DNA from 4 places in the Streptomyces sp. W1SF4 genome. Region 1 is predicted to be linked to each of the others. Evidence: riboswitches for the same ligand, from Rfam matches in the RefSeq annotation. Region 1 holds a riboswitch; each other region holds the start of a gene.
What was found. Region 1 has a riboswitch for cobalamin ahead of D1J60_RS31755 (ABC transporter substrate-binding protein). Riboswitches for the same ligand answer to the same signal wherever they lie in the genome.
Positions count from the first base shown of each region.

Region 2: another riboswitch for cobalamin. It lies ahead of D1J60_RS24745 (energy-coupling factor ABC transporter permease); the one in region 1 lies ahead of D1J60_RS31755 (ABC transporter substrate-binding protein).
Region 3: another riboswitch for cobalamin. It lies ahead of D1J60_RS16910 (CbtB-domain containing protein); the one in region 1 lies ahead of D1J60_RS31755 (ABC transporter substrate-binding protein).
Region 4: another riboswitch for cobalamin. It lies ahead of cobN (cobaltochelatase subunit CobN); the one in region 1 lies ahead of D1J60_RS31755 (ABC transporter substrate-binding protein).

Region 1 covers NZ_CP034350.1:6,838,949-6,844,472, forward strand. Annotated here, with positions in the region: gene D1J60_RS31740 (tetratricopeptide repeat protein) at 1-723, shown strand, start outside; gene D1J60_RS31745 (hypothetical protein) at 861-1,307, shown strand; gene D1J60_RS31750 (hypothetical protein) at 1,304-2,572, shown strand; cobalamin riboswitch at 2,608-2,751, shown strand; gene D1J60_RS31755 (ABC transporter substrate-binding protein) at 2,787-3,776, shown strand; gene D1J60_RS31760 (iron ABC transporter permease) at 3,824-4,789, shown strand; gene D1J60_RS31765 (ABC transporter ATP-binding protein) at 4,786-5,524, shown strand, end outside.
Region 2 covers NZ_CP034350.1:5,275,686-5,281,209, forward strand. Annotated here, with positions in the region: gene D1J60_RS24730 (ATP-binding cassette domain-containing protein) at 1-177, opposite strand, end outside; gene cbiQ (cobalt ECF transporter T component CbiQ) at 168-917, opposite strand; gene D1J60_RS24740 (energy-coupling factor ABC transporter substrate-binding protein) at 921-1,304, opposite strand; gene D1J60_RS24745 (energy-coupling factor ABC transporter permease) at 1,304-2,002, opposite strand; cobalamin riboswitch at 2,031-2,228, opposite strand; gene D1J60_RS24750 (flavodoxin family protein) at 2,347-3,066, shown strand; gene D1J60_RS24755 (hypothetical protein) at 3,094-3,606, opposite strand; gene D1J60_RS24760 (SsgA family sporulation/cell division regulator) at 3,702-4,112, opposite strand; gene D1J60_RS24765 (L-serine ammonia-lyase) at 4,323-5,524, opposite strand, start outside.
Region 3 covers NZ_CP034350.1:3,626,019-3,631,542, forward strand. Annotated here, with positions in the region: gene D1J60_RS16895 (aspartate aminotransferase family protein) at 574-1,935, shown strand; gene pucL (factor-independent urate hydroxylase) at 2,215-3,132, shown strand; gene D1J60_RS16905 (histidine phosphatase family protein) at 3,209-3,652, opposite strand; cobalamin riboswitch at 3,713-3,858, shown strand; gene D1J60_RS16910 (CbtB-domain containing protein) at 3,896-4,111, shown strand; gene D1J60_RS16915 (CbtA family protein) at 4,154-4,915, shown strand; gene D1J60_RS16920 (hypothetical protein) at 4,964-5,209, shown strand; gene D1J60_RS16925 (helix-turn-helix domain-containing protein) at 5,374-5,524, shown strand, end outside.
Region 4 covers NZ_CP034350.1:6,027,294-6,032,817, forward strand. Annotated here, with positions in the region: gene cobN (cobaltochelatase subunit CobN) at 1-2,658, opposite strand, end outside; cobalamin riboswitch at 2,691-2,848, opposite strand; gene D1J60_RS28150 (cobalamin biosynthesis protein CobG) at 3,204-4,499, shown strand; gene D1J60_RS28155 (precorrin-8X methylmutase) at 4,504-5,151, shown strand; gene D1J60_RS28160 (precorrin-2 C(20)-methyltransferase) at 5,148-5,524, shown strand, end outside.

The DNA of each region.
Region 1 (5,524 bases):
GTCATCTACCGGGAGGTGGCCGCAGAGTTCCTCGCGCTCGGAGACACCCGCCTCGAAGCCATGTGTCTGAAGAACGCCGGCGACACGCTGGCCGCTGCCGACGAGCTCGATGCCGCTCGGCACGCCTACACGGAATCGATCAAGGTGTACCGGCAGCGCGGGGACCTGGACGGCGAGGCAGAAGTGCTGAACTCCCTCGGTGAACTCCTGCGCTTCGCGGGACCACCGCAAGAGGCCCTGCCCTACTACAACCGCGCGTTGCAGCTGGCCGAAGACGCAGAGAACCCCGGCCTCCAGGGCGCGGCGCTCCGGGGGGCCGGCGAGTGCCTGATCGACGGAACGGCCCGCCGACGGCGCGAGGCCCTCCGGATGCTGCAGAGGGCCGCCGATCTCCTGGAGCAATCGGGGAACCTGCGTGCCCATGCCGCCGTCTGCGGCAGGATCGGCCGGCATTACTACGACACGCGCAAGTACGCCAGGGCCATCGACTACCTCCATCGGGCCGGCATCGTCCTCCTGCACGAGTTCAAGGACACCGACGCGGCCGCCGTTCCGCTCGGCCTCATGGACCAGGCACGCCGGGTGATGGAGGGACGAGGCCTCCTCAGAACACCGCTCAACTACCTCCGAGGCCAACGCCCGCCCCGCTCCTGGGAAGTCGGGCCGGGCCACGTGTTCACCCTCGAGCCAAAGCCGTGGACGGACGGCCTGTCCGACGGCTGAACCGCGGGCGCTCGCCCAGCCGGAGGTCCACCCGAGGCCCGTTCGTCCGTCGACAGAGTTCACTTCCACGGATCGAGGCACCCGCAGCGCCGCCGATCGGTACATTGCGTGGTCCACGCGATCGTCGGGGAGGAAGCATGCTGACAGAGGCGCTGGCGGCGGTGGCCGCGTCGTGCAGTACCGCAGTGGTCCAGGCTGCCGGGACCGATGCCTGGGCGAGCCTCCGGCACCGCTTGGCGACCCTGATGGGCGACGGCGACGCCCAGCGGGCCGCCGCTGAACTGCAGCGGCTCGAACGGACGGCGCAGCTGATCGCCGACGCCCTGCCCGAACAGTCCGCCCGGGTCCGCATCCTGCAGGAAGGGAGCTGGCAGGCACGCCTTGAGGACCTGCTGGAGTCCCGGGCGGGAGCGGCGAGGGAAGCGGTGGCCGAGGAGCTGCGCAATATCGTCGCCTCCTTGAACGAGGACGGGGCCTCGACGCACAAGACCTGGAGCGGCGACGTCCGCCAGGTCGCAAAGGCGTCCGGCGAAGCGCGCGTGTACCAACTCGGCCAAGGCGAAATGCACATCTCAGGATCATGAACACGGAAGAATCGCGCAGCATCAGCGTCAACATCGAGGCGGCCGACAACAGCCGCGTCTACCAGGTCGCCCAGGGAAACATGTTCATCGGACGGGACCCCGTCGAGGTGACAGCCCGGAAGCTGGCTACTCTGCCGGTCTCCAAGGCGGCCGAGATGCTCGTCGAGATGTCCCCGGAGGAGCGCGCCTCGGTCATCGCGGCCATGGAAACCGGGCCGGCGGCGGCGCGGATGGCGCTCCTGGAGTCGTCAGCCGCAGTGGACGTCCTGGTGTCCATCGACGAGCTGCTCGCCGTCGAACGGCTCCTTGCCATGGACGCGGTGAGCGCCAGGCGCCTCGCGCTGGCGGCCCCGCAAGCGTGGTGTACAGGTCTTCTTTCCAGGCTGACGCTGGAACAGACGCTCCGACTGATCGGAGAACTCGGCGAAGGAGGGAACTTCACCTTCCAGCCCGACGTCCTGGAGTGTTTCGCCACACGTCTCCCCACCGACGTCATGACCACGCTGCTGTCATCCGGCGGAATGCCGCCCGAGACGGCCGCACGTGTCCTGCGGGCAGTGGCCGACCGGGAGTTCGTCACCTGGCTCCTGATCGGCAATCCGAGCGCCCGGCTCGCGCTCCTCGACCACATGCCCCTCGAGTTCCTCACGACTGCCGTCGTCGCCCTGTGGGAACCGCCGGAGGAGCTGCGCCTCCTGTGTACGGCCCAGGGCGTCGGCCTGCCACAGGTCGCCGACGTGCTGAGCGCGCTGCGGCCGCAGCGGCTGGTCGAGCTGGTCACCGGTTCCGACATCGGCTTCGGCATCTACGAGGCGTTCTCGCCCGACACCCGGGCGGGTCTCCTCCGGTACACGGACGACCGGCGGTTGGCCGACCTCCTCCAGCGCTACCAGGAGGGCCCCCTCGTGGAACGCGTTTCCGGGATGCTGCTGGCGGATGAGCTGAGCGGCAGGGCCCATCACGTCCACCGTCATCTGGCGGCCGCGCTCGTCGTGTCGACGATCGACGCCGACCGTCTGCTGGAGTCCCTTCCACGCCATCAAGCCGCCGCCGTCTGGGACTCCCGGTGGGCCCACGGCGTGGCCCGCACCCTCGAAACCTACGACGTCGAGGCCGGCTACAGGGAGCTGAAGCAGCTCCCGGAAATGAGGAAGGCGGAGGTCGTCTGGCACCTGTCCGCGGAACGCCGGGCTCTGCTGCGGGAGAGGGCGGACAACCTCTCCGACAACCAACTCCTCCGCGACGGGGGACGGCCGCTCTCCTGAGTCCGCCACCACCCCTTCCGGGTGCAAAGGCCGCGTCTGGCAGACTTGGCCGGGTTGTCCCGGCGGTGCAGGACAGGAAACCGGTGTGAATCCGGTGCGGTCCCGCCACTGTGACCGGTCGCCGCGTGCGCGTGCGTGGGGGCCGGGAGTCAGACACTGACGCACCGCCTCTTCACTTCGACCGGGGACGAGGATCCCCCGGAGAGGCCTCACCATGTCGCGTGTCCGCGCCGCCGTGCGCTCCTTCCTGCCCTTCGCCCTCGTCGTGCCGCTCGCCGCCTGCGGCGGGCCCGCCGGGCCCGAGCGGTCCGGGGGCGGGGCGCAGGCCGCGCCCGGGTTCCCGTACACCGTCACCAACTGCGGTGTCAGCAGCACCTACCAGGCGCCGCCCGAGCGCGCCGTCACCATGAACCAGCACGCCACCGAACTCATGCTGGCCCTCGGGCTGCAGGACCGGATGGCCGGGACCGCCTATCTCGACGACTCCGTGCTGCCCGCCTACCGGCCCGCCTACGACCGGATCAAGGTGCTGGCGAAGGAGTACCCCTCGAAGGAAGTGCTCCTCGGCGCCAACCCCGACTTCGTGTACGGCGGTTACGCCAGCGCCTTCGACAAGGGGCAGGGCCGGGACCGGGACGCGCTGGCGAAGGCCGGCATCGGGTCACGGCTGAGCGTGGAGTACTGCACCCAGGGCCCGGTCGGGCTCGAACAGCTCAAGACCGAGATCACCGAGGTCGCCCGGACCTTCGGCGTGCCCGAGCGGGGCGAGGAACTCGTCCGGGAGGAGCAGCGGCGCGTCGACGCCGTCACCGCACGGGTGAAGGACCGGCCCCGGCCGTCCGTCTTCGTCTACGACTCCGGCGAGGCCTCCGCCTTCACCTCGGGGGGCAACGGCATCGGCAACGAGATCGTCTCCCTCGCCGGAGGCACGAACGCGTTCGCCGACCTCAAGGACACCTTCGGCGACGTGCCGTGGGAGAAGGTCATCGAGCGCGCGCCCGAGGTCGTCCTCATCTACGACTACGGCGGCACCACCGTCGAGGCCAAGAAGCAGCGCCTGGTGAACGACCCGGCGCTGGCCGAGGTTCCCGCCGTCAAGAACCGGCGGTTCGTGGTGCTGCCGCTCTCCTCCGCCGTGCTCGGCGTGCGCGTCGCCGACGCCGTCGAGTCCCTCGGCCGCCAGCTGCACCCCGACGCCCCGTGAGGCGCGGGCTGTCGCTGGTGCTGCTCGCCGCCGCGCTCGCCGTCTCGATGGTGGCCGGGCTGGCCCTGGGACCCGTACGGATACCGCCCGGCCAGGTCCTCGACATCGTCCTCGGCGGCCCCGGCGCGCGCGGGGCCTTCGCCTCCATCGTGTGGGACGTGCGGATGCCGCGCGTCCTGCTCGGAGCCGTCGTCGGGGCCGGACTGGCCGTGACCGGCACCGTGCTCCAGGCCCTCGTGCGCAACCCGCTCGCCGACCCCTTCCTGCTCGGAGCCTCCTCCGGGGCCTCGGCGGGCGCGGTGCTGGTCATCGTGTCCGGCGCGGGCGCCGCGGCGGCGGGCGGACTCGGCCTGCCGGCCGCCGCTTTCGCCGGGTCCCTGGCCGCGCTCGTCGCCGTCTACGCCCTGGCCCGCCGCGGCGGCACCATGACCACCGGCCGGCTGATCCTGGCCGGGGTCGCCGTGCAGTACGTCCTCTCCGCGCTGACCAGCCTGGTCCTCGTCCTGTCCGCCAAACCCGACCAGCTGCGCACCGCCCTGTTCTGGACCCTGGGCGGCCTCGGCGGGGCCCGCTGGGACGAACTCGCCCTGCCGGCCGCCGCGCTGCTCGCCGGCACCGTCCTGCTCACCGCCCTGGCCCGGCCGCTGGACCTGCTGCTCGCGGGGGAGGAGGGCGCGCGCACCCTCGGCCTGGACACCGGCCGCTTCCGGGCGGCCGTGTTCGTGCTCGCCTCCCTCGTGGTCGGGGTGCTCGTCGCCTACAGCGGGGCCATCGGCTTCGTCGGCCTGATGGTCCCGCACGCCGCCCGGATGGCCGTCGGCGCCGGCCACCGCGCGCTGCTGCCCGTGGCCGCGCTCGCCGGGGCCGTCTTCCTGGTCCTGGCCGACCTGGTCGCCCGTACTGCCGCGGCCCCCGAGGAGATCCCGGTCGGGGTGGTCACCGCGCTGGTGGGCGGGCCGTTCTTCCTGTGGATGCTGCGCCGCACCAGCCGCACCGAGGGGGTGGCGGGATGACGCGCGGACCGGCGGAACTCACCGTCGAGGCCCTGCGTTACGAAGTGGACGGGCACACCCTGCTGCACGGCGTCGACCTCACCGCCCGCCCCGGCGAGACGGTCGGCGTGGTGGGGCCGAACGGCAGCGGCAAGACCACCCTGCTGCGCTGCGTCTACGGCACGCTGCGGCCCACCGCCGGCCGGGTGCTCCTCGACGGGGCCGACGCCGGCGCGCTCGGCGCCAGGGAACGGGCCCGGCGCGTGGCGGTGGTCCCGCAGGACGCCACCGGCACCTTCGGGCTGACCGTCCGCGAGGTCGTCGCCATGGGCCGCAGCCCGCACAAGCGCTTCTGGGAGCAGGACGGCCCGAGGGACCGGCGGCAGGTGGCCGGGGCACTGGAGACGGTCGGCGCGGCCGGCTACGCGGAGCGGCGCTTCGAGGAGCTCTCCGGCGGCGAGCGCCAACGCGCCCTCGTCGCCCGCGCCCTCGTCCAGGAACCGGGCCTGCTGGCCCTCGACGAGCCGACGAACCACCTGGACATCCGCTACCAGTTGGAGGTGCTCGGCCTGGTCCGCGGCCTGCCCGCGACCGCCCTGCTCGTCCTGCACGACCTGAACCTCGCGGCCTCCTTCTGCGACCGGCTGTACGTCCTGTCGGCGGGCCGCGTCGTCGCCGCGGGTCCGCCGGGCGACGTACTGGACGAGGCCCTGCTGGCGGAGGTGTACGGGGTCCGCACCCGCGTCGGGGTCCACC
Region 2 (5,524 bases), 1.6 Mb from region 1:
GGGCCGCAGGCCTCCGCTCAGCAGCCGCATCAGCGTGGTCTTGCCGCTGCCGTTGCGGCCGAGCAGCACCAGCGCACGGCCCTCGGCGATGGCGAAGTCCACCCCCGACAGCACGGCCGGGCCGTCCTCGTACGCGTATCCCGCGCCGACCAGCTCCACCAACGGGGTCACAGCCACAGCTCCTTCAGTACGAGGGTCCCCGCGACCAGGGCGGTCAGCAGGGCGGCGGACCCCGTCAGGAACCGCCACGACAGCGCCGCTTCGGGCACCAGCACCCGCAGCGCGCCGTCGTAACCGCGTCCCGCCAGCCCCTCCTGGAGCCGGGCCGCGCGGTCGAAGGCCCGGACGAACGAGGTCGCCGCGAGCCCGGCCAGCGAGCGCCACACCGCCGCCCGGCCTGCCTGCCCCAGCCGGGCCGCCTGGGCGCGCCGGACCCGGGCCGTCGAGTCCAGCAGCAGGAAACCGATCCGGTACATCACCAGGGCCACGTCCACCACGGGCGCCGGCACCCCGGCCCGCACCAGCCGCGGCAGCACGTCCGAGACCGGCGTCGTGAAGGCGAACAGCAGCACCCCGAGGGAGGCCGCCGAGGTGCGCAGCAGCAGTTCCGCCGCGTGCCGGGGCCCGTCCGGGGCCGGGGCGAGGAACCCGTCCGGGCCGCCCACCGACACCAGCAGCGGCAGCGCCCCGGTCACGCAGAAGCCCAGCGGGACCCGGAAGGCCCGCCACAGCTGCCGCCCGGCCACGCCGGCCGGCCCGAGCAGCACGGCCAGGGTCGCGGCGGCCACCAGCGGGCCGCCCGGCCAGGGCGGCAGGCACACCGCGGTGACCGTGAGCCCGAGCCCCAGCAGGGCCTTCTCCAGGGGGTGGCGGCCCCGCCAGCGGCTGGAGTGCGCCGCCACGTCGATCGGCAGCACCGCCTACGACTCCCGGGCCGGGCCGGTCCGCCCGGCCTCCGGTGCCCCGGCGGCTTCCGGTGCCCCGGCCGCGGCCCGCGCGAGGGCCTGCGCCGCGCCCTGGCGGCGGCCCTTGCGTACGCCGAAGTAGTAGGCGAGCACGCCCGCCCCGAGCGCCGCCTGGAGGGCGAAGAGCGCCGACTCGACCTCGCCCGACGGGGGCTCGTACAGCGGGGCGAACCAGGGCTCGTAGTCCGGCTTCAGCTCGGTGATGGCCGCCTCCGCCTGTGCGTCGGCGCCGGTGAACGGCTCCTCCTTGCCGTCGCCGAGCCCCAGCGCGAGCGGGATCACGGCCAGCGCCGCGACCAGGAGCAGCAGCAGGGTGTTGATCTTCGCGTTCCTGCTCATCAGAGGGCCGCCTCCGGCTTCGCCTGCTTGCCGCCGGTCAGCTTCGCGACCCCGAGCCGGACCAGGTCCGACGTGCTGGACTGCATCAGCAGCCGCATCACGAGGACCGTCAGCAGTCCCTCGCTGACGGCGAGCGGGATCTGGGTGAGGGCGAAGATGCCCGCGAACTTCTCCAGTGAGCCCAGGAAGCCGCTCGCCGGGTCGGGGAAGGCCAGCGCCAGCTGGACGGAGGTGACGCAGTAGGTGACCAGGTCGGCGAAGAACGCGCCGAAGAAGACGGTCACCATCAGCGGCGCGCCGGCCTTCCGCAGCAGCCGGTAGACCCCGTAGCCGGCCCAGGGCCCGGCGATGGCCATCGAGAAGACGTTGGCGCCCAGCGTGGTGAGTCCGCCGTGGGCCAGCAGCAGCGCCTGGAAGAGCAGCGTGATGGTGCCGAGCACCGCCATGATCGGCGGCCGGAAGAGGATGGCCCCGAGCCCCGTCCCCGTCGGGTGCGAACAACTGCCCGTCACGGAGGGGATCTTCAGGGCGGACAGGACGAACGTGAACGCACCGGACGCCCCGAGCAGCAGCGTGCTCTCCGGGTTCGCCTTCACCTCGCGGGTCAGCGCGCGGACCCCGTGGACGACGAAGGGGGCGGACGCGGCGCCCCAGGCGGCCGCGTGCAAAGGGGGCAGGAACCCCTCGGCTATATGCATGGGTTGGGAGACCTCTCCAGCACCTCGTGGATGGACGACGCGCCCCGGCCGGTCTCCTGGCTCACGGGTACTGATGCCCTGGCTCCGCCTTCCCGGGGCCGTGCGGTGTCCCGCGCGGGCCCAGTGGCTTCCCGCAGGGGAGTGGAGCCGGACTTCCCGATCACAGTGGCGAGGGCCGCACCGGTCTTGCACCGGTTTCCCGAACACCAAGGCCAGATGACCCTAGTCGCCCGCACGGACCGTCACAACCCGGACCGATCCGGCGGCCGGCCGCCCGCTCCCGGCACACCCGTACGGGCCAGGCCCGCTGGCCGGCCCACCGGACGCCCGGCACGGTGGAGGGCATGGCCGCCGACGACAGCCCCCGGTACGAGGACCTCTCCGCCGTCTACGTCAACTGCACCCTCAAACGCTCTCCCGAGACCAGCAACACCGAGGGCCTGATCGCGCGGAGCCGGGCCGTCATGGAATCGGCGGGCGCCCGTACCTCGCTGATCCGCGCCGTCGACCACGACATCGCCACCGGCGTCTGGCCGGACATGACCGACCACGGCTGGGAGAGCGACCAGTGGCCGGTCCTGTACAGCCAGATCATGGACGCCGACATCCTGGTGCTGTGCGGCCCCATCTGGCTCGGCGACAACAGCTCCGTCATGAAGCAGGTCATCGAGCGTCTCTACGCCTGCTCCTCCCTGCTGAACGGGGCGGGGCAGTACGCCTACTACGGGCGGGTCGGCGGAGCGCTGATCACGGGGAACGAGGACGGCGTCAAGCACTGCGCCATGAACATCCTCTACAGCCTCCAGCACCTCGGCTACGCGATCCCGCCCCAGGCCGACGCGGGCTGGATCGGCGAGGCCGGCCCCGGCCCCTCCTACCTGGACCCGGGCTCGGGCGGCCCGGAGAACGACTTCACCAACCGGAACACCACGTTCATGTCGTGGAACCTGATGCACCTGGCGGCGCTCCTCAAGCGCGCCGGGGGCATGCCGGCCCACGGCAACCAGCGGTCCCTGTGGGACGCCGGCTGCCGTTTCGACTTCCCCAACCCCGAACACCGCTAGCCGGGCGGCTCCGGGGCCCCGAGCGGGTCAGCAGGTGTTGGGGTGCGGGAAGTCCAGCACGAGCCGCTCGGGCGAGTGCAGGACGGAGGTGTTCCAGGTCGGCTTGGTGTCGAAGGCGGCGCCGAAGGTCACGTACCCCTCGTAGTCGCCGGTCATGGCCATGCCCTTGAGCTTGCTGAGGTAGATCTTCTGGAGCCTGGGCCCCTGGTAGACGTTCTGCCCCGCGTCGTCGTGCCCGGCGGCCGGGTGCAGGCGGATCTCCAGGAAGTACTTCCCGGCCAGCGGGACGGGCTTGCCCGAGCCGTCGTAGACGAGCTCGGACACGGGAGTGACGGTGACCGGGGGCACGTAGCCCTGGAGGTCGATCACGAACCGGTCGTACGTGCAGTGCCCGCCCCAGCGGGCATTGACGACGAGCGGCGTCTGGGTGCGGGTGGTCGTGGTGGCTGCGGAGGCCGGCGACGCGGAGAGCGCGAGCCCGGCGGTGAGCAGGGCACCCGTGGCGAGGGCCACGATCCGGCGGCGGTGCGGGTGACGCATGATGTCTCCCCGGTTCCGTGAGACGGGGACTTGCCTGTCATCTCATAAGACAGCGCCGGGCCGCGACCGGTTCCCGCGGGCGTGCGCCCGCCGCGTCAGAACGTCAGCAGCGCGCTCAGCTGGGCGTCCAGGTCGTAGTGGCGCCGCTCCTGCCCGCGCGGCACCAGCTCCGTCATCCGCCGGCACAGCTCGCGCACGTCCTTGGCGCGGGCGGAGACCACGCAGCTCTGCTCGCCGTTGCTGAAGCCGAGCAGGACGCGCGGCTCCGAGCCGCTCCAGCGGGGCCACACCTGTATGTCGCCCTCGCCGGTGGCGGTGTTCTGCCCGTCGAGCAGCAGCTCCCGCGAGAACACCCAGCGGGCGAGGTGCGTCCCGGCGCCCCGGAAGTCCACGGCCACCTCGTACGGGCGGTCCGTGCGGTAGGTGAACCGGCCGGTCAGGGGCACGGACAGGGGGGCGGCTTCCAGCCGCAGCGGCAGGAGTCTGTGTTCGGTGGTGGTGGCCATCGGCGGCTGCCTCTCGTCGCGCGTGGGTCCTTCCCGCGCCCCTCCCGGCACGCTATCCCCGGCCCGGGGGAGCGGCGCGGGGCCGAAGGTCCCGAGCCACCGGGCCGCAGGGCCTCTTTTCGGCCACCGCGCCCGCGGAGCACGGGCGTGCGAAGGGCCCGCCCTCCCGGAGGGAGGACGGGCCCGGTGATCATGCGCGCACGTCGCTGATCAGCACTCGATGACGTTGACCGCGAGGCCGCCGCGCGCCGTCTCCTTGTACTTGATCTTCATGTCGGCGCCGGTCTCCTTCATGGTCTTGATGACCTTGTCGAGGGAGACCTTGTGGCTGCCGTCCCCGCGCATCGCCATCTTCGCGGCGGTGACGGCCTTGACGGCGGCCATGCCGTTGCGCTCGATGCAGGGGATCTGGACCAGGCCGCCCACCGGGTCGCAGGTCAGGCCGAGGTTGTGCTCCATGCCGATCTCGGCGGCGTTCTCGACCTGCTCGGGGGTGCCGCCCAGCACCTCGGCGAGGGCACCGGCCGCCATCGAGCAGGCCGAGCCGACCTCGCCCTGGCAGCCGACCTCGGCGCCGGAGATCGAGGCGTTCTCCTTGAAGAGCATGCCGATCGCCCCGGCGGCCAGCAGGAAGCGGACCACGCCGTCCTCGTCCGCGCCGGGCACGAAGTTCACGTAGTAGTGCAGGACGGCCGGCAGGACGCCCGCGGCGCCGTTCGTGGGCGCGGTGACGACGCGGCCGCCCGCGGCGTTCTCCTCGTTGACGGCCATCGCGTAGATCGTCGTCCACTCGCTGCGGTGCATCATCGGGTCGCCCTCGGTGCGCAGCTGGCGCGCCGTGGACGCGGCGCGGCGCTTGACGCGCAGGCCGCCCGGGAGGATGCCCTCGCGGGACATGCCGCGCGAGACGCAGGACTGCATGACGCGCCAGATCTCCAGCAGGCCCTCGCGGATCTCCTCCTCGGTGCGCCAGGCCTTCTCGTTCTCCAGCATCAGGGAGGAGATCGACAGGCCCGTCTCGTTCGCCAGGCGCAGCATCTCGTCACCGGAGCGGAAGGGGTACTTCAGCACGGTGTCGTCGAGCTTGATCCGGTCCTCGCCGACCGCGTCCTCGTCCACGACGAAGCCGCCGCCCACGGAGTAGTACGTCTTCTCCAGCAGCGGCGCGCCGGAGGCGTCGTACGCGAAGAGGGTCATGCCGTTCGCGTGGTAGGGCAGCGAGCGGCGGCGGTGCAGGATCAGCTGGCTCGGCTCGTCGAAGTCGATCTCGTGGGCACCGCCTATCTCCGCGCCCAGCAGCCGCAGCTTGCCGCTCTTGCGGATGCGCTCCACCTCGTCGTCGGCGGACTCGACGTCCACGGTGCGGGGGGAGTGGCCCTCCAGGCCCAGCAGGACCGCCTTGGGCGTGCCGT
Region 3 (5,524 bases), 3.2 Mb from region 1:
CCGTCTCCGACACCACACCCCCCAGCGCCGCACCTACCCCCGGCCGGGACGGACAAATCCCGCGCCGCCCCCACGCTACTGCCGAGTCGGCGCCGGGAGCGTGACGCGCGGCCATGAAGGGTCGCGGCGCGGCGGTCCGGGGGGCGGGCTCGAAGCGGCCCCGACGGCGGGACGACAACCGCTCGGAGGGCCGACGGGAGCGGGACACGGCCAGGACGGCGGACGGAGGGCGGACCGGACGGCGGACGGACCGCGGCCAGGACAGTGGACGGATCGCGGACCGGGCGACGGACGGACGGCTGGCGGGGCAGCTGACGGGCCGGCTGACGGACGCCGGCCCGGGGGCGCGCCGGGGGCGGCCCGGGGCCGCCCCCGACGCGCCACGTGGGGCCGCAAAGGGCTCCCACCTCGGGTTTTCCGCCGTTCTCCCCCGTGGAGCGGCCGGTCCGACGGACGCTATGCGCGTGGTCCGGACCAGTCGAGGAGCCGCCCCGCGATCCGTCAAGTCGCCCGCGCGGGGTGTCGTACCCGAGGCACCCCGGCGTCCACATCCTGGACAACTACCCTCGATATATGAACGCAGAAGCCGACGCCCTCGCGGCCGTGAAAGACGCAGTCAAAGAAGCAGACCGGAACCACGTTTTCCATTCGTGGTCGGCTCAGGAGCTCATCGACCCGCTCGCCGTGGCCGGTGCCGAGGGCTCGTACTTCTGGGACTACGACGGCAACCGCTACCTCGACTTCTCCAGCGCGCTCGTCTACACCAACATCGGCTACCAGCACCCCAGGGTGGCCACCGCCATCGCGGAGCAGGCGGCGAAGCTCTGCACGCTCGCGCCCGGCTTCGCCGTCGACGTCCGCTCCGAGGCCGCGCGCCTCATCGCCGAGCGCACCCCCGGCGACCTCGACAAGATCTTCTTCACCAACGCCGGCGCCGAGGCGGTGGAGAACGCCGTCCGCATGGCCCGGCTGCACACCGGCCGGCCCAAGGTGATGTCCGCGTACCGCTCGTACCACGGGGCGACCACCACCGCGATCAACCTCACCGGTGACGCCCGCCGCTTCGGCAACGACGGCGCCACGGCCGGCGTCGTCCACTTCTGGGGCCCGTTCCTCTACCGCTCGCCCTTCCACGCGACCACCGAGCAGGAGGAGTGCGAGCGGGCGCTGCGCCACCTGGAGGACACGATCGTCTTCGAGGGGCCGCAGTCCATCGCCGCGATCATCCTGGAGACCGTCGGCGGCGCCCCTGGCGTGCTCGTACCCCCGGCCGGCTACCTGAAGGGCGTGCGCGAGCTCTGCGACCGCTACGGCATCGTCTTCATCCTGGACGAGGTCATGGTCGGCTTCGGCCGCACCGGCGCCTGGTTCGCCGCCGACCACTGGGACGTCACCCCCGACCTCCTCTGCTTCGCCAAGGGCATCACCAGCGGATACGTGCCGCTCGGCGGCGTCGCCATCTCCGCCGCCATCGCCGAGACCTTCGCCCGCCGGCCCTATCCGGGCGGACTGACGTACTCCGGGCACGTGCTCGCCTGTGCCGCCGCCGTCGCCACGGTCAACACCATGGCCGAGGAGGGAATCGTCGAGCAGTCCGCGCGCACCGGCGCCGAGCTGCTGGGCCCCGGTCTGCGCGCCATCGCGGAGCGCCACCCGTCCGTCGGGGAGGTCCGCGGCATGGGCACCTTCTGGGCCCTGGAGCTCGTGAAGGACCCTCGGACGCGCGAGCCGCTGGTCCCGTACAACGCCTCGGGCGCCGACAACGCCCCGATGGGCGCCTTCGGCGCGGCCCTGAAGAAGGGCGGGCTGTGGCCGCTCCTCGCCGGCAACCGCATCCACGTCGCCCCGCCCTGCAACATCTCGGACGACGACGTGGCCAAGGGGCTGGCGATCCTCGACGAGGCCCTGACCGTCACGGATGCGCACATGTCCTGACCTGCGTGCTTGTGGGGTCGCCCAATCCGTGGGTGCTGGTGTTCGGATGTTCCGGGCGGTGGTCAACCCGCCGTACACATGGTGCAATCCCGTCAGTACTTCAGTACTTCAGTACGCATCAGCACCTACGGACCGGGATGCACGTCAGTCCCGGGGCGGTCCTGCGGGGCCGAACGGCGGGGAGCGGGACGTCCTTCAGGAGGGCGGGGCGCTGGACGCCGGGCGTACGGGATCCAGAACAACGGACTCCGTGTTCCCGAGTACCCGAAGGAAGACAGCATGAGCAAGCACGTCCTGGGCCAGAACCAGTACGGCAAGGCCGAGAACCGCATCGTCGTGGTGACCCGCAAGGGCAGCGACGGCTCCTGGGCCGAGATCCGCGACCTGAACGTCTCGGTCGCCCTGCGCGGCGAGTTCCGCGACGTCCACCTCACCGGCGACAACGCCAACTGCCTGCCGACCGACACCACCAAGAACACGGTGTACGCCTTCGGCAAGGAGCACGGCATCGCCTCCCCCGAGGCCTTCGGCATCCTCCTCGCGAAGCACTTCGTCTCCTCCCAGGCCCCGATCCGCGAAGCGCAGATCCGCATCGAGGAGTTCGCCTGGGAGCGGATCCCCGTCCCGACCCGCAAGGAGCAGCACTCCTTCGTCCGCAAGGGCCAGGAGGTGCGCACCGCGCAGATCACCTACAGCGAGACCACCGGTCTCCAGGTCATCTCGGGTCTGAAGGACCTGACGGTGATGAACTCGACCAACTCCGAGTTCCACGGCTTCATCAAGGACAAGTACACGACCCTCCAGGAGGCGTACGACCGCATCCTGGCGACCAAGGTCACCGCCCGCTGGGCGCACTCGGCGCTGGCCGGTGACGACGCCGCCCACGACTGGGACCAGTCGTACAAGAAGGTCCGCAAGCACATGCTGGAGGCCTTCGCGGAGACGTACTCCTACTCGCTCCAGCAGACCCTGAACCAGATGGCCGAGCGGGTGCTGGACAACTGCCCCAAGGTCAACGAGGTGCGCCTCAACCTGCCCAACAAGCACCACTTCCTCGTCGACCTGGAGCCCTTCGGCCTCAAGAACGACAACGAGGTGTACTTCGCCGCGGACCGCATGTACGGCCTGATTGAGGGCACCGTGCACCGCGACGGCGTGCAGCCGGTCATCGCGACCTCCGACTGGATCGTCGCGTAGGGGCCCGCGCCCCGGCCGTCGCGGACGGCCCGGACCGCGTCGCGGGGTCCGGGCCGTCCGGCTTTCCGCGGGGCCGCTACCGGGGCTGTCCGACGAGGAGGTTCCAGCGGCCGGCGCGCCCGCTGAGCGAGGTCACGGTGTCCGGCCGGACGTCCAGCCGCCAGAAGGCCCCGGCCGGCAGCTCCAGCGCGGCCACCACCGCCGCCCGTACGACGGCCTGTGCGACCACCGCGTGGTGCCGGCCGGGGCCCAGGCCCGCCAGGTACCCGCCCGTGCGGGTGATCAGCGCCGCCACCGGCTCCCCGCCGCCGGGGGGCGCGTACTCCGGGTCCGTGAGCCAGCGCCGGATGCCCTCCGGGTCCGCGGCGGCCACCTCTTCGAGGGTGCGGCCGGCCCAGTCCCCCATGGCCGGCCCGGCGAGGCCCGGGTGGCCGGGGCACGGCTCCCCGTACCCGAACCGGCCCTGGCGGGCGGCTTCGTCGAGCGGGGGCGTGGTGAGGTGTACGCGTACGGAGGGCATGCGGGGAGCGTAGAGCGCACGCCCGGGGGCGCGGAACGGCGGCCACGCGCCGTGGTGTTCAAGCCACAGGCGCGGTACGGTCTCGGACGACATGACGAAGGCATGGCGGAAGCACCGGTGAGAATCCGGCACGGTCGCGCCACTGTGAGTCCTCCCGCGGTACCCCGGGGAGGGAAGTCAGACCCGCCGCCTTCGTACAGAGCACCACTGACCGGGACGCGTGTTCCCCCTGGAGGTTCTGCCATGGCCCACACCGCCGTGTCCGCTTCGGCCCCCGCCGCCGTCGCCCCCATCTCCCTCTCCGCGCTGGCGCCCTGGGCCGCCTTCGCCGCGGTCCTGGCCCTCGTCCTGCTGTACTTCGTCGGCATCGAGCAGGGCGCCACCGCCGTGTTCCAGGGCGAGACCGTCCACGAGTGGCTGCACGACGGCCGTCACCTGCTCGGTTTCCCCTGCCACTGACCCCCTCCCGATCTCCCTCACGATCACCCAAGGGGTTCATGCGTGAACACCGTCTCCCCCCGCGTCCTGCTGGTGCGGGGCATGCTGGCCGGCCTGCTCGCGGGTGTCGCCGCCTTCCTCGTCGCGTACCTCCTCGGCGAGTCCAAGGTGGACGCGGCGATCGCCATCGAGGAGGCCGGCCATCTCGCGGCCGGCCATGACCACGGCGCCGAGGACGCTCCGGTCAGCCGGGCCCTCCAGGCCACGGCCGGCCTCGGCACCGGCGTCCTGCTGTACGGGGTCGCCCTCGGCGGCATCGCCGCGCTCGTCTACTGCTTCGCCCTGGGCCGCATCGGCCACTTCGGCGCCCGGGCCACGGCGGCCCTGGTCACCGGCGCCCTGTTCGTCACCGTGACCCTGGTGCCGTTCTTCAAGTACCCCGCCAACCCGCCGGCCGTCGGGGACCCCGACACGGCCGCCCGGCGGACCGCCCTCTACCTGCTGATGATCGCCCTGAGCGCGCTCCTCGCGGCGGGCGCGACGGTCCTCGGGCGGCGGCTGGCGCCGCGGCTGGGCAACTGGAACGCCTCGGTCGTCGCCGCGCTGGCCTTCGTGGCGGCGGTGGGCGTCTCGTACGCGCTGCTGCCCGCGATCAACGAGGTGCCCGCGGACTTCCCGGCCGCGCTGATCTGGCAGTTCCGTCTCGCGTCGCTGGCCATCCAGGCAGCGCTGTGGGCGACTTTCGGCCTGGCCTTCGGTTTTCTAGCCGAACGCGCTCTTGCCCCGGCCGCCGCACCCAAGGAGGCTGTACAGCCGATGAGTTGAGCGCGACGCCTGTTGCGCGTGTGACGGGTGTGGAGGTGGGATCCGGCGATGCAGTACGCGATCCGGGAATGGCGGGGCTGGACCGGCGCCGCGCCGTTCTGGCTGAACTCGGTACTGCTGCTCCTGGCCCCCTTCACCGCCGCCACCCTCCTCGCCCAGATCGGCGTCATCAGCGCCCTGGCCGCCCTCGGCGGACTGGCCCGGCAGCTCTGGTTCGGGGACTACGGCCACCCCGTGATGCACCTCGCCGCCGCCCTCATGGGGGCGGCGGCGGTGGCACTCGTGGTGGTCTGACCTCTCCTCAACCCCCGCGCCCCCGCCCGGACCTCCGCCCTCACGGCCAAGTTGATCTTGATCCGGGGGAGAATGGCGGTCCTTTTTCGAGCGGAGCGGACCGGGGAGCTGGTGTGGGGTCAGGGCGGGACATACCCGAGGAGTATCTGGACGGGTACGTACGCATGCTCGCGGACGCGTCGGCCACCGGCCGGCCCCCCGCACCCGAGGAGCTCGACGCCCGCCGCGCGGTCGGCGAACGGGCCGCCGGGGCCGGCTACGGGCTGCGCGGCCTGATCGGCGCGCACCTCGCCGCCACCCGCACCGCCCTCGGCG
Region 4 (5,524 bases), 810 kb from region 1:
CTCGTCCCAGACCGGGCGGACGCCGAGCAGCGCCAGGGCCTCGGCGACGTCGTCGCCGGCCGTGCGCATCGCGCTCGTGCCCCACAGGGAGAGCCCGACGGAGGCCGGCCACTCGCCGTCGTGGTCGGCGCGGTAGCGGGTCAGGAGCGAGTCCGCCAGGGCCTGGCCCGTCTCCCACGCCAGCCGCGAGGGCACGGCCTTCGGGTCGACCGAGTAGAAGTTGCGGCCCGTCGGCAGGACGTTGACCAGGCCGCGCAGCGGGGAGCCCGACGGGCCGGCCGGGACGAAGCCGCCGTCCAGGGCCCGCACGACGTGGGCGATCTCGTCCGTCGTGCCCGCCAGGCGCGGGACGACCTCGTTCGCCGCGAAGCTGAGGATGTCCGCGACGGCCCGCGGGTGGTCCGCGGCGACCGAGGGCACCGCCTCCGGGTCCCAGCCCGCGTCCTCCATCGCCTGCACCAGCGCGCGCGCCGTCTCCTCGACGGTGTCCGCCGCGGTGCGCGTCGCCGCCGACTCGTCGAGGCCGAGGGCCTCGCGCAGGCCGGGCAGGGCGGAGGTGCCGCCCCAGATCTGACGGGCCCGCAGGATGGAGAGGACCAGGTTGACCCGCGCCTCACCGGTCGGGGCGCCGCCCAGGACGTGCAGGCCGTCACGGATCTGGGCGTCCTTGACCTCGCACAGCCAGCCGTCGACGTGCAGCAGGAAGTCGTCGAAGCCGTCGTCGTCCGGGCGCTCCTCCAGACCCAGGTCGTGGTCCAGCTTCGCCGCCTGGATCAGCGTCCAGATCTGCGCGCGGATCGCCGGGAGCTTCGACGGGTCCATGGAGCTGATCTGGGCGTACTCGTCCAGGTGCTGCTCCAGGCGCGCGATGTCGCCGTACGACTCCGCGCGGGCCATCGGCGGCACCAGGTGGTCGACGAGGGTGGCGTGCACGCGGCGCTTGGCCTGCGTGCCCTCGCCCGGGTCGTTGACCAGGAAGGGGTACACCAGGGGCAGGTCGCCGAGTGCGGCGTCGGGCGCGCAGGAGGCGGACAGGCCCGCGTTCTTGCCGGGGAGCCATTCGAGGTTGCCGTGCTTGCCCAGGTGGATCATCGCGTCGGCGCCGAAGCCGCCGTCCTCGGACGCCGCCTGGATCCAGCGGTACGCGGCCAGGTAGTGGTGCGAGGGCGGCAGGTCCGGGTCGTGGTAGATCGCGATCGGGTTCTCGCCGAAGCCGCGCGGCGGCTGGATCAGGATCAGCAGGTTCCCGCGGCGCAGGGCCGCGAGGACGATGTCGCCGTCCGGGTTCGAGGAGCGGTCCACGAACATGTTGCCGGGCGCCTCGCCCCAGTGCTCCTCGACGCTCTCGCGCAGGTCCGAGGGGAGTTCGGCGAACCAGCGCCGGTAGTCCGCGGCGGGGATGCGGACCGGGTTGCGGGCCAGCTGCTCCTCGGTCAGCCAGTCCTGGTCGTGGCCGCCGGCCTCGATCAGCGCGCGGATCAGCTCGTCGCCGTCGCCGGAGACCAGACCGGGGATCTCGGCCGCGGGGCCGAAGTCGTAGCCGTGCGAGATGAGGGTGCGCAGCAGCTCCACGGCGCTGGCCGGGGTGTCCAGGCCGACGGCGTTGCCGATGCGGGAGTGCTTCGTCGGATACGCGGACAGGACCAGGGCGATCTTCTTGTCGCGGCGGTCGACGTGCCGCAGGCGGGCGTGGCGCACCGCGATGCCGGCCACGCGCGCGGCCCGCTCGGCGTCGGCCACGTACGCGGGCAGGCCGTCCTCGTCGATCTCCTTGAAGGAGAACGGGACGGTGATCAGACGGCCGTCGAACTCGGGGACCGCGACCTGGGTGGCGGCGTCGAGCGGCGACAGGCCCTCGTCGCTCTCCTCCCAGTCGCCGCGCGAACCCGTCAGGCACAGGGCCTGCAGGATCGGCACGTTCAGGGAGGCGAGCGCGCCCGCGTCCCAGGACTCGTCGTCCCCGCCGGCGGAGGCCGTCGCGGGGCGGGTGCCGCCGGCCGCGAGGACCGTGGTAACGATCGCGTCGGCACCGGACAGGGCCTGGAGGAGCTCCGGCTCGGGGGTGCGCAGCGAGGAGACGTACAGGGGGAGCGGCCGCCCGCCCTTGGCCTCGACGGCGTCGCAGAGGGCGTGCACGAAGGCGGTGTTGCCGCTCATCTGGTGCGCGCGGTAGTACAGCACCGCGACCTGCGGGCCGGTCGCCTCCGTGGCCGGGCGCTCCAGGGCGCCCCAGGTGGGGGAGGCGGCGGCGGGCTCGAAGCCGTGGCCGGTGAGCAGCACGGTGTCGGAGAGGAAACGCGCCAGCTGTTCGAGGTTGGCCGGGCCGCCGTGCGCGAGGTAGCGGTGCGCCTCGGCGGCGATGCCGATCGGAACCGTGGAGGCCTCCATCAGCTGCGCGTCGGGGGCCTGTTCGCCGGTCAGCACGACCACCGGGCGGGTCTGGCCGGCGGCGAGGAGCACGTCCAGGCCCTCCTGCCAGGCGCGCAGGCCGCCGAGGAGGCGTACGACGACCAGCCCGACCCCGTCGAGCAGACCGGGCAGGTCGTCCAGGGGGAGGCGGGAGGGGTTCGCGAACCGGTACGGCACGGGGCCGCCGGCGACGTTCGCGGCGCGGGCGCTGAGCAGATCGGTGTCGGACGTCGACAGCAGCAGGATCATGCGGCGGCAGGCCTTCCTCGGGGTTTCCGCGCCCCGGGCAGTGAGGACGGCGGGAGTTCCTGACTCACCCGGCCGATCGCTCCGCGGGGTTCACAGTGGCGGGACCGCGCCGGAATCGCACCGGGCTTCCTCCCATGTCGCCGTCCTCGGCGGTGACGGGCCGAACGGCCCGTCGGAAGGTCATCTTAGGCGGCCTTTCCCCTGGCCGGGAGTGGGGGTGGGCGGGGCGGTGCCGCACGGCCCGCGTGGGGCGGGTGCGCCGGGAGCCGAGGGCGGGCCCCGCCGCGCGGGCTCCTCCCCGCCCGGCCCTTCGCCCGTTCCCCGGGGCCGCGCCCCGGGGGCCCTTCGGGGCTGGGGCCCGGGCTCGCCTCGGGGCTGGGGCCCGCGCGGGTGCGCCGCGGGCTCGCCTCGGGGCTGTGCCGGGGGTCGGGGGCGGGGGGCTCGGGGCCGTGGTCCGGTGGTCCGGGGGTGGTGGGGCGGAGGTGCTGGTCGGGGTGGCGACGGCCACAGGTCGGGGGTGGGGAATCGTGGGTATGCTCGCGGCCATGCCCCAGCCCCCCTCCGCCGCGTCGCGGGACAAACCCGCCATACGCGAGCGCGGCGACGCCTGTCCCGGCGCGCTGCGGCTGCACGCCGCCGACGACGGGTACCTGGCGCGCGTCCGGATCCCCGGCGGGCTGCTCACCACCGCGCAGGCGTCCGTGCTCGGGCTCGCCGCCGACCGGTTCGGGGACGGGCACCTGGAACTCACCTCGCGCGGCAACGTCCAGCTGCGCGGCCTCGCCGACGGCTGCGGCGCCGGCCTCGCGGAGCTCCTCGACGGCGCCGGGCTGCTGCCCGCGCCCGCCCACGAGCGGGTGCGCAACGTCGTCGCCTCCCCGCTGGGCGGGCCCCGCGTCGTGCGGGGGGTCCGGGAGCTGGACCGCCTGCTGTGCGCCGGCGCCCGGGCGACGGGCCTGTCCGGGCGGTTCCTGTTCGCCCTTGACGACGGGCGCGGGGACGTCGCCGCCCTCGACCCCGACGTGACCGTGCTCGGCGACGGCGACGGCGACGGCGACGGCCGCGGCCGCGGCGGCGACCGGGTGCTGGTGCGGCTCGGAGCCGCGGCCGGGGCCGTCGAGGTGGCCGCGGTCGACGCGCCCAGGGCGGCGCTGCTGGCCGCCGAGTACTTCCTCGACGCCGCCGACGCGGCCGGGACCCGGCCCTGGCGGGTCGCCGAGCTGCCCGACGGACACGCCCTGGATGACGGGGAGTTCGCCCTGCGGCTGGCCGCCGCGGGGATCGCCGCCGACCGGCTGCCCGAGGTGGCCTGGCCGCACGCGGAACCGCCCCGGCCCGGCGTGCACGGCGACGCGCTGTGCGTGCTGCCCCCGCTCGGCCGGCTCGGCTCCGCCCAGTGGCGGGTGCTGGCCGAGGTCGCCGACGCCGCCGGCGACGGGCTGCGCGTCACCCCGTGGCGCAGTGTCGTCCTGCCCGGCGCGGGCGCCCGCGGCCCCGCCGGCGGCCGCGCCGCGCTGGAGGCGGCCGGCCTGGTGACCGGGCCCGGCGGGCCCTGGCAGTCCGTCACCGCCTGTACGGGCAGGCCCGGGTGCGCCAAGTCCCTCGCGGACGTGCGCGCCGACGCGCGTGCCGTCGTAGGACAAGACCACTCCGCGGCCGCGCTGCCCGTGCACTGGTCCGGGTGCGCCCGCCGGTGCGGGCACCCGCGCGGCACCGCCTGGGTGGACCTGGTCGCCACCCCCGACGGGTACGAACTCGACGGCCGGCCCACCCCGTTCGCAGACCTCGCGGCCGCCCTCACGGCCGCACGCACCACCACCACACCACCCGCACCGCAGTGAAGAAATGAGCGAGTACACCGTGTTCGAGTACGAGAAGGACGGCGCCGCGATCTACCGCCAGTCCTTTGCCACGATCCGCGCCGAGGCGGACCTCTCCGGGCTGCCCGCATCGGTCGCCCAGGTCGCGGTGCGCATGATTCACGCCTGTGGCATGACCGACCTCCCCCAGGACCTCGGCTACACCCCCGACGTCGTCCTGCGGGCCCGCGCGGCCCTGCACGCCGGCGCGCCGGTCCTGTGCGACGTGCAGATGGTCGCCAGCGGCGTCACCCGCAAGCGGCTGCCCGCCGGCAACGAGGTGATCTGCACCCTCTCCGACCCGGCCGTGCCCGCCCTCGCCGCGAAGACGGGCACCACGCGCAGCGCCGCCGCCCTCGAGATCTGGCGCGACCGGGGCCTGCTGGAGAACTCCGTGATCGCCGTCGGCAACGCGCCCACCGCCCTGTTCCGGCTGCTGGAGATGATCGAGGAGGGCGCCCCGCGCCCCGCCGCCGTCATCGGCGTGCCCGTCGGCTTCATCGGCGCCGCCGAGTCCAAGGACGCCCTCGCCGCCCACCCCTCGGGCCTCGACCACCTCATCGTGCGGGGCCGGCGCGGCGGCAGCGCCATCGCGGCCGCTGCCGTCAACGCCATCGCGAGCGAGGAAGAATGAGCGACCGTCAGGACACCAAGGGCAAGCTGTACGGCGTCGGGCTCGGCCCCGGCGACCCCTCCCTGATGACCCTGCGGGCCGTCGAGGTGATCGCCGAGGCGGACGTCGTCGCCTACCACAGTGCCCGCCACGGCCGCTCCATCGCCCGCTCGATCGCCGCGAAGCACCTGCGCTCCGACCACGTCGAGGAACCGCTGGTCTACCCGGTCACCACCGAGACCACCGACCACCCCGGCGGCTACCAGGGCGCGATGGAGGAGTTCTACGAGGCCTCCGCCGCCCGCCTGGCCGCGCACCTCGACGCCGGCCGCACCGTCGCCGTGCTCGCGGAGGGCGACCCGCTCTTCTACGGCTCGTACATGCACATGCACAA